4 regions of the Streptomyces castrisilvae genome follow, and region 4 is predicted to be linked to each of the others. Evidence: riboswitches for the same ligand, from Rfam matches in the RefSeq annotation. Region 4 holds a riboswitch; each other region holds the start of a gene.
The links. A riboswitch is a leader RNA that binds a small molecule or an ion and turns the genes downstream of it on or off. The one in region 4 is predicted to bind cobalamin.
Positions count from the first base shown of each region.

Region 1: it holds a riboswitch for cobalamin, as region 4 does, so the genes downstream of both, P8A18_RS31730 (CbtB domain-containing protein) here and metE (5-methyltetrahydropteroyltriglutamate--homocysteine S-methyltransferase) in region 4, are expected to answer to the same signal.
Region 2: it holds a riboswitch for cobalamin, as region 4 does, so the genes downstream of both, P8A18_RS06385 (cobalamin biosynthesis protein) here and metE (5-methyltetrahydropteroyltriglutamate--homocysteine S-methyltransferase) in region 4, are expected to answer to the same signal.
Region 3: it holds a riboswitch for cobalamin, as region 4 does, so the genes downstream of both, P8A18_RS31840 ((2Fe-2S) ferredoxin domain-containing protein) here and metE (5-methyltetrahydropteroyltriglutamate--homocysteine S-methyltransferase) in region 4, are expected to answer to the same signal.

Region 1 is NZ_CP120997.1:7,333,246-7,335,433, reverse strand. It holds gene P8A18_RS31735 (CbtA family protein) at 1-632, opposite strand, end outside; gene P8A18_RS31730 (CbtB domain-containing protein) at 661-876, opposite strand; adenosylcobalamin (AdoCbl) riboswitch at 879-1,027, opposite strand; gene P8A18_RS31725 (histidine phosphatase family protein) at 1,140-1,751, shown strand; gene P8A18_RS31720 (dihydrolipoyl dehydrogenase family protein) at 1,777-2,188, opposite strand, start outside.
Region 2 is NZ_CP120997.1:1,520,821-1,523,008, reverse strand. It holds gene P8A18_RS06390 (cobyric acid synthase) at 1-319, opposite strand, end outside; gene P8A18_RS06385 (cobalamin biosynthesis protein) at 316-1,329, opposite strand; cobalamin riboswitch at 1,474-1,602, opposite strand; gene P8A18_RS06380 (hypothetical protein) at 1,753-1,986, opposite strand; gene P8A18_RS06375 (inorganic phosphate transporter) at 2,037-2,188, opposite strand, start outside.
Region 3 is NZ_CP120997.1:7,354,744-7,356,931, forward strand. It holds gene P8A18_RS31835 (helix-turn-helix domain-containing protein) at 27-887, shown strand; cobalamin riboswitch at 1,045-1,165, shown strand; gene P8A18_RS31840 ((2Fe-2S) ferredoxin domain-containing protein) at 1,228-1,620, shown strand; gene P8A18_RS31845 ((2Fe-2S)-binding protein) at 1,668-2,188, shown strand, end outside.
Region 4 is NZ_CP120997.1:436,040-438,227, forward strand. It holds gene P8A18_RS01675 (siderophore-interacting protein) at 1-106, opposite strand, end outside; gene P8A18_RS01680 (phosphopantetheine-binding protein) at 103-342, opposite strand; cobalamin riboswitch at 880-1,095, shown strand; gene metE (5-methyltetrahydropteroyltriglutamate--homocysteine S-methyltransferase) at 1,257-2,188, shown strand, end outside.

The sequences.
Region 1 (2,188 bases), 6.9 Mb from region 4:
TGCCACAGCAGCGTGGCCGGGAAGTCCGCGCCGACCTCGTTGAACGACGGCAGGAACACATAGGCGAGGGCGATCAGCAGCACATAGCCGGCTGCCGCCACGACCGTCGCGTTCCAGTTGCCCAGGCGGGGCGCGAGCCGCTTGCCGATGATGACCGCGGCGACGGCGAGCAGCACACTGAGGGCGACCATGAGGAAGAACAGCACGGTGCGTTTGCCGATGGTGTCGGGGTTGCCGACGGCCGGCGGGTTGGCCGGGTACTTCAGGAACGGCACGATGTACACGCTCAGCAGGGCCGCACCCGCGATCAGCGCGGCCGTGGCCCGCGGGCCGAACCGGCCCATCCGGCCGAGGGCGTAGCAGAAGACGAGCGCGGCGATGCCGCCGATGGCCACGCCGAACACGAGTACACCGGTGGCCAGGCCCGCGGTGGACTGCATGCTCCGGCTGACGAGTTCCTCGGCGGCGCCGTGGTCGTGGCCGTGGCCGCTGTGGGCGGCCTCTTCGAGCGCGATGGCGGCGTCCACCCGGGACTCGCCGAGGAAGTACGCGACGAGCATCGCGAGCGCACCCGCGACCAGTCCGGCCAGCATGCCGCGGACCAGCAGGGCTCTGACAGATATGGAGTTCATGAGGGATTCCCCTGGATCAGCAGGCAGGTCAGTGGCAGGGGAAACCGAGGAGGTGGCGGCCGTCGTGGACCCACTCGTGCACGCCTTCGCCCGAGATGACGGCCGTGGCACCCTGCTCGGCGCCGACGAAGTAGAGCAGGACCAGCATGAGAATGCCGAAGAAGACCGCCCAAGGGGCAAGGGCCTTCAGGGAGATGGGGGTGATGGCGGATGCGCCGGTGGCGGGGGCAGCAGTCTGCGCCATGGCAGAACCTCCTGTGGGAACACGCGTCCCGATCGTGGTGCCTGAGACGAAGGTGCTGGGTCTGACTTCCCGCGGGCGTGCGGGTACACAGTGGCGCGACCGTGCCGGATTCTCACCGGACTTCCGTCACACCCTCGTCATGTCGCCGAGACCATACCCCCTGGACACGGACGTCCGCCATGGCCCGTCCGGACCGCCCGAAGGCCCCGGATGCCATGGTGTGCTTGGCCGTGTGGCCACTGTTCGGGGAGTTGAGGGCGGGTATGACGGTACGGGTGATGTTGATCTCACCGGCGATGAACGCGGCGCTGCGCGAGGCCCGGTTCGCCGGTGACTCCGCGCTCGACGCCTCCGGCGTCGAGGCGGCGCGGCTCGCCGCCCCTCAGGTGCCCGCCGCGGACCGCGCCGTGCACGGGCCGTCCCAGCGGTGCGCCCTGACCGCCGAGGCCCTCAGGCTCCGGTCGGACGGCGAACCCGCCCTGGCCGAATGGGCGTTGGGGCGGTGGGCGGGTGCCCGGCTGGACGCGGTGAGTACGCGCGAACCGGAAGCGGTGGCGGCCTGGCTGGCGGACCCCGCCGCCGCCCCGCACGGCGGCGAGTCGTTGCTCGGCCTGTGCGCCAGAGCGGGCGCCTGGCTCGACTCACTGCACGACGGCGGCGGGAGCGGCGACGGGGGCGGGGGAGGCGACGGCCGGGTGCTGGCCGTCGCCGAGCCGTCCCTGGTGCGGGCGGCGCTGGTCCACGCGCTGGCACTGCCGCCCCAGGCGTTCTGGCGGCTCGATGTCGCCCCGTTGACCCTGACGGAACTCAGCGGCCGCTCGGGGCGGTGGAACCTGCGCTGCGGCCGGCCGCTCGCACCGGAGCGGGCCGGCTGACACACGACACGCCTCACGCGGCTCGTCAGCCCCGGTAGGTCTCCAGCAGCCGGAGCCAGACCTCGCTGATCGTCGGGTAGGCCGGCACCGCGTGCCAGAGCCGGGCGATGGGGATCTCGCCCACGACGGCCGTCGTCGCCGAGTGGAGGAGTTCACCGATGCCGGGGCCGACGAACGTGACGCCCAGCAGGACTTCGCGGTCGAGGTCCACGATCATGCGGGCGCGGCCCCGGTAGCCGTCCGCGTAGAGCCCGGCCCCGGCCACGGACCCGAGGTCGAAGTCGACGGCACGGACCCGGTGACCGGCCTCTTCCGCCTCGGCCAGGGTGAGGCCCACCGAGGCGGCCTCCGGGTCGGTGAAGACGACCTGCGGGACGGCCGCGTGGTCGGCGGTCGCCGCGTGGGCGCCCCAGCGGCCGGTGTCCAGCGGCGTCCCC
Region 2 (2,188 bases), 1.1 Mb from region 4:
CGCCGTGGTAGCCGCGGGCGCTCATCTCACCGACGGGCCGTCCCATCAGGACGACCTGGCTGGAGCGGTCGCCGCCGGGCTTGAGGAGGACCGGGTTCATCAGGGCGGTCGGCTCCACCCGGGCGGCCTGGGCCTGCATCGCCTGGGCGCGCCCGATCTCGGCGCCCTCGCGGGTGACGAAGGAGTTCAGCGACATGTTCTGCGCCTTGAACGGGGCGACCTTCACCCCCCGGCGCACCAGCCAGCGGCAGATCCCGGCGGTGACGACGCTCTTGCCCGCGTCCGACGTGGTTCCGGCGACCAGCAGTCCACCGCTCATCCCGTTCTCCGTCCAGAGGTCCGTCCGGGCGCGTGGGGGCCTGGGCCCCGCCCCGCTCCCGAGATCCGTCGCGCGGCCGCCCCCGCGCCCAGCCGGGCCGCCACGCTGACCCCGAGGGCCAGCACGCCCACCCGGCGCGAGAGGCGCACGGCGCGTTCGATGTCGCCGGTCTCCACCGCGCGGCCGGAACCGCCGTTGAGCACCGGCCGGTGTTCGATCCGCCCGCCGTAGGCGAGGGTGCCGCCGAGCCGTACGCCGAGCGCGCCGGCGAACGAGGCCTCCACCGGCCCCGCGTTGGGGCTGGGGTGCTGGGCCGCGTCCGCCCGCCAGGCGCGTACCGCTTCTCGCGGCCGGCCCCCGGCGGCCACGGCGAGCAGGGCCGTCAGCCGGGCGCCCGGCCAGCCCGCGAGGTCGTCCAGCCGGGCCGATGCCCAGCCGTAACGCCGGTAGCGGGGCGACTTGTGGCCGACCATCGCGTCCAGCGTGTTGGCGGCGCGGAAGCCGACGAGCCCGGGGACGCCGCCCAGGGCGCCCCACACCAGGGCGCCGACCACGGCGTCGGAGGTGTTCTCGGCGACGGACTCCACGACGGCGCGGGCGATCTGCGGGGCGTCCAGGGACTGCGGGTCGCGCCCGCACAGATGCGGCAGCCGCTCCCGGGCCAGCTCGACATCGCCCGCCGCGAGGGCCGCGCCGATGGACCGCGCCTCGCGCCCCAGAGACGTACCGCCGACGACGGACCAGGTGGCGGCGGCGGTCAGGGCTACGGACGCGGCGGGGTGGCGGCGCAGGGCGCGGGCGGCCAGCGCGGCGCTCCCGGCGGCGCCTCCGGCGCAGAGCAGGGTGTGCAGTGCGCCCCAGCCCCGGTGGTCGCGCCAGAGCCGGTGTTCGACGCCTGCCGCGGCCCGCCCGAAGGCGGCGACCGGGTGCCCCCTGCGGGGGTCACCGAGCAGCAGATCGCCGATCAGACCGGCCGTGGCGCCGTACGCGTAGATGCGATCGGCACGCACGGTTCAGCCGGCCGTCACGCCTCGGAGGACCTTCGTACGGGCAGCCGCCCGCGGGGGCGGCGGGGGAACGGTCGCACGGCAGCCGGGCATGGCGATATGTCCTCACTCAGGGTCCGCGCCCTGGTTCGACGTGACGGCGGCGAGAGTCTCCTGGCTTCCGGATCGGCGGTTTCCCCGGTCTTCCAGTCCGCCTCGGCGGGCCGTGACGTGCGGTGGTGGGGACCGCTCCCCGGTGACAGTGGCGGGACCGCGCCGGATTCGCACCGGCTTCCTCTGCTGTCGCCGTAATGGCTCCGGCAGTCCACCACGCCCCGCGAACGCCCGTCAACTTGCTGTTGACCTGCGACGGCGCAGTGTGCGCAGACGCACATCGGGCCGGAAGCGCACGAGGTGCGTCCGGCCCGATGCGAGGGGGAGGAGGTGTCAGGCGACGATCAGATAGATGCCGTACGCGACCGCCGCCGCGCACAGCCCGAAGCAGACGTACGCGCCGGCGCGGGCCAGCAGGAGCGAGGTGCCCGCCCGGCCGCCCCGCGTGGCAGGCTCGGGCTGCTTGGAGAGGCCGACGATGCCGAGGGTGAAGAGGCCCACCAGAGCGACGGTGGTGACGAGGGAGACGCCGAAGACGGTTCCCAGGGCTGCCCAGTCGATGTTCATGCGGAGTGTCCTTACCGAGTACCGGAGTACCGGGATGAGTGCCGGGTCGCTCAGACCGTGGCGGGCCGGGGAGGATCGGCGACGGGTGCCGCGGGGGCCGGGATGGTGGCGGTGAGGTCGTGGGCCTGGGCGGCGATGGTGGGCGGCGGGCTGACGGCCGCGATGGCGGTGGTGACGACGCCCGCGGGTTCGGCCGCGATCC
Region 3 (2,188 bases), 6.9 Mb from region 4:
GGTGCGTTCACTGCCAGACTGGAGGCATGAGCCCATCACCGCATCTGAACGAGCTGGGGGAGTTCCTCAAGGCACGCCGATCCGAGCTGACCCCCCGCGCCGTGGGCCTGCCCGACAAGGCCGGAAAGCGCCGGGTGGCGGGTCTGCGCCGTGAAGAGGTCGCACAGCTGGCGGCGATCTCCACGGACTACTACACCCGACTCGAACAGGGGCGTCTGCCTGCCTCTGCCCCCGTACTCGAAGCTGTTGCACAGGCCCTCGGCCTGGATGAAGACCAGCGCCGCTACCTCTTCGGGCTCGCGGGCAAGGAAGCGGACAAGCCGCGCCGCCGCGCCCGCCAAAGGGTCCAGCCGCAGTTGCGCCGGGTGCTGGAAGACCTCGCGGCCACCCCGGCCGTCGTCATGGGCCGCCGCATGGACATTCTCGCCTGGAACTCCCTCGCCGCCGCCATGGTGACCGATTTCGCAGCCGTTCCGGAAAAGCACCGGAACTACGTCCGCGTCCTTTTCACCGATCCGGCCATGCGAACGCTCTACGCCGACTGGAAAAGCGTGGCACGCATGGCGGTTGCACAACTGCGCATGGAAGCAGCGAAATACCCGGACGACCCGAGACTGACCGCCCTGGTCGGCGAACTGTGTGTCCAGGACGGAGACTTCCGCAGGTGGTGGGCCGCCCACCACGTCGCCACCCTCGGCGTCGGAACCAAGGTCCTCGACCATCCCGTCGCCGGGCGGCTGTCACTGGACTGGGACACCCTCACCGCCGGCACCGACCCCGACCAGCAGCTCGTCCTGTGGACCGCCGAGGCCGGATCACCCACCTATGACCGGCTGCGCATCCTCGCCTCGTGGGCCGCCGACCACGCGATCTCGTCGGCCTCCTGAACCGGCTCGCCGGGCGTGGCCCGGATCACCCATGCCGGGCCGGAGCGCATCCGCAGCCGGAAACGACGACTGGGCGGGCGAGCGCTGTTCCGCCGGCGACGTCCCTCCGGTGAGGGACGGGTGGCATCATGGCTGGTGACTTGGGCGGCAGCGCTCCGAGGAAACCGGTGTGAATCCGGTGCGGTACCGCCACTGTGATCGGCGAGCGGATCCCGACGTGCCACTGCCCCGCGCGGGCGGGGCACCGGGGCGCGCGCTTGCCCGAGAGCCAGAGACTCACGCTGTCGCCCCCTCGACGTACCCCCGGGGCGGAACTCCCCGGCGAGAGGGAGGACGCGGCATGCTTGAACAGCCCGCCGACGAGAACGTACCGACAGCGGACCGGGCGGTCCCGTGCCGGGTGGTGGTGTGCCGCGACTGCTGCTGCGGGACCGTGAAGGTCGACGCCGATCACGCGGCGCAGACCGCGCGGTTGCGGGAGATCGCCCCGGTGCGGATCTCCGAGTGCCTGGACGTGTGCGATCAGGCCAACGTCGTCGTCGTGCAGCCCTCGGCGGCCGCACGGGCGGCAGGCGCCCGCCCGGTCTGGCTCGGGCTGGTCAATGACCCGGCAGCGACGGAGGACATAGTGGAATGGGTGCGGGCCGGCGGGCCGGGTGTCGCGGCCCGCCCCGAGATCCTGGACCTCTATGTGATCGCCGCGCCCCGCCGCGTCGGGACAGCGGCCTCATGAACGGCGGCCGGGGCACGGCGGACGACGTACCGGCGGACGACGTACCGATGGACGACGTACCGATGGACGACGTACCGGCATACGACGTACCGGCGGACGAGGTCGTCGAGGCGCTGCGGGACGTCGCGCGGCTGGGAGGCTTCTTCGCCCTCGACACGGTCCGGGGGCTCGCGTCCGGCTCCGGCTCCGGCTCCGGTGAGGAGCGTCTCACGCGGGAGGGTTTCGCGGCGCGGGCCAGGACCGTCAACGAACGCTACGGCACTGCCGAAACCCGTATCGGCGTCTCCATCGCCCACCTCGGACTCGCGGCACGCCTGTGGTCGCCGGTCCTCGCCTGCGCCCTGGTCCACGGGATCGTGCCGGTGATGACCACCGTGGAATGGGCCGGCGACGGCTCAGCCCTTCGGCTGGCCGGGCCGCGGGGCAGCCGCGTCCCCCCGTCCGGGTCGTCACCGGCGGACGCCGTGGCCACGCAGACCGACGGCGTCCTTCAGCGCGTCGAGAGCCACCTGCCCGTCAAGATGGCGCCGCGGCTGCTCGCGGGGAACTCCGCTTCCGCGCTGGCCGG
Region 4 (2,188 bases):
CGGCCTCCCGGATGCCGATCGGGTAGCCGACCTTCTCGGCGTGCAGGCCGGCCCGCACCTCGGCGATCCGCTCCAGGTACCGGTCCCGCTGGTCGGTGCGGCTCACGCTGCCTCACCCGCCAGCAGCGCCTGCCAGTGGCCGAGTTCGGGCAGCTCGAAGAGGTCGGGGAACTCCAGCGTGGTCGCCCCTGCCGCCCGCCAGCGCTCGACCAGGACCATGATGCGCATCGAGTCGAGCCCGAGGTCGACGAGATTCTCCTCGGGTGCGATCTCGGCGGGCTCACAGCCCAGCAGTTCCGCGATGTCGGCCCGGACACGCTCGGGCGACAAGGTCTGGCTCATCGGACGACTCCTTCGGGGGGTGGGCACCGACGGGTGGGTCGGAGCGGTGGTGCGGTGGGTACGGGCCCGGCGGCGGGCAACGCGAACGGCCGGGCGGGGAGAGGGTTTTCGCCGGTGGCGGTGGGCGCGGCCCGTCCCGCCGGGAGCGCGGAGCGGCTCACGGCGGGCGGACGGCGACTTCGGGGCACACGCTTCGGGACCCACAGGGTTCAGAGGCTGCCGGCGTCACGATCAGCCGTGCGGACGGCCTCGACCGCCGGGCCACCGCCCCTCACCTTCCACGCCCACACGAAGTCCCCCCTAAAGCCCAGGCAAGGCTAACCTAACATCGACTTGCGCGGCACAGACACCTCTTCCGCCAACCGGACATCCTTCGCCCGGAGTTCAGGCAGTCGGGCACTGGGAACTTAGGCTACCCTCACTTAACCTAGCGCAGGAGGCCGGGCCGCGTGAAGGGCCACACCCCGGCCCCACCCCTCCCGCGCGGTTTCCGTCCCGGTATGTGAGCCGGGGCGCCACGCACGGTCCGCGACCCCGTAGGCTGGCGGCGCAGCTGGTTCGCCCTGTCCGCCAGACAGGCGCGTCGTAAGAGGGAACCCGGTGGGAATCCGGGACTGCCCCGCAGCGGTGAGTGGGAACGACCGCCGTCATACGCACTGGATCCGTCCGATCCGGGAAGCGACGGCCAGTAGGAATCCGTCCCTGGCGGATGCGCCCGCGAGTCCGAAGACCTGCCCGTTGCCCGCGTACGACCCCTCGTACGCGGAAATCCCGGTGACCTCGTGGGCGGGTCGGCGTGCGTACCTGACGAAGAACCCGCACCGTGTGTGCCAGGGGCCCGTCCGGTTCGTCATCCCTTCGCGTCCGTGTCCCGTCCCGGGATGTTCAGGAGTCATCTCGCGAAGGAGATTTCCGTGACATCCAAGCCCGCAGCCGCGGCAGCGCAGGCCACCGTGTACGGCTACCCCCGGCAGGGCCCGGACCGGGAGCTGAAGAAGGCGATCGAGGGTTACTGGAAGGGCCGGGTCACCGCCGACGCCCTCCGGGAGACGGCGGCAGAGCTGCGCCGGTCCAACTGGCGGCAGCTGGCCGGCGCCGGCGTCCACGAGGTGCCGACCGGTGACTTCTCGTACTACGACCACGTCCTGGACACCAGCGTCATGGTCGGGGCCGTCCCGGACCGGCACCGCGAGGCCGTCGCGTCCGACGCGCTCGACGGGTACTTCGCCATGGCGCGCGGGACCCAGGACGTGGCCCCGCTGGAGATGACCAAGTGGTTCGACACGAACTACCACTACCTGGTCCCCGAGCTCGGCCCCGACACCGTCTTCAGCGCCGACTCCACCAAGCAGGTCACCGAGCTGACCGAGGCCCTCGCGCTCGGGCACACCGCCCGGCCCGTGCTCGTCGGTCCCGTCACCTATCTCCTGCTGGCCAAGCCCGCCCCCGGGGTGGCCGCCGGCTTCGAACCGCTCACCCTGCTCGACCGGCTGCTCCCGGTGTACGCGGAGGTGCTCGCCGACCTGCGCGCCGCCGGAGCGCGGTGGGTGCAGCTGGACGAGCCCGCCCTCGTCCAGGACCGCACCCCGGCCGAGCTGAACGCCGCCGCCCGCGCCTACCGCGGCCTCGGCGCCCTCACCGACCGGCCCCAGCTGCTCGTCGCCTCCTACTTCGACCGGCTCGGCGAGGCGCTCCCGGTCCTGGCGAAGGCCCCCGTCGAGGGTCTGGCGCTCGACTTCACCGGCGCCGCCGCGGCCAACCTGGAGGACCTCGCAGCCGTCGGCGGGCTCCCCGGCAAGCGGCTCGTCGCGGGCGTCGTCAACGGCCGCAACATCTGGATCAACGA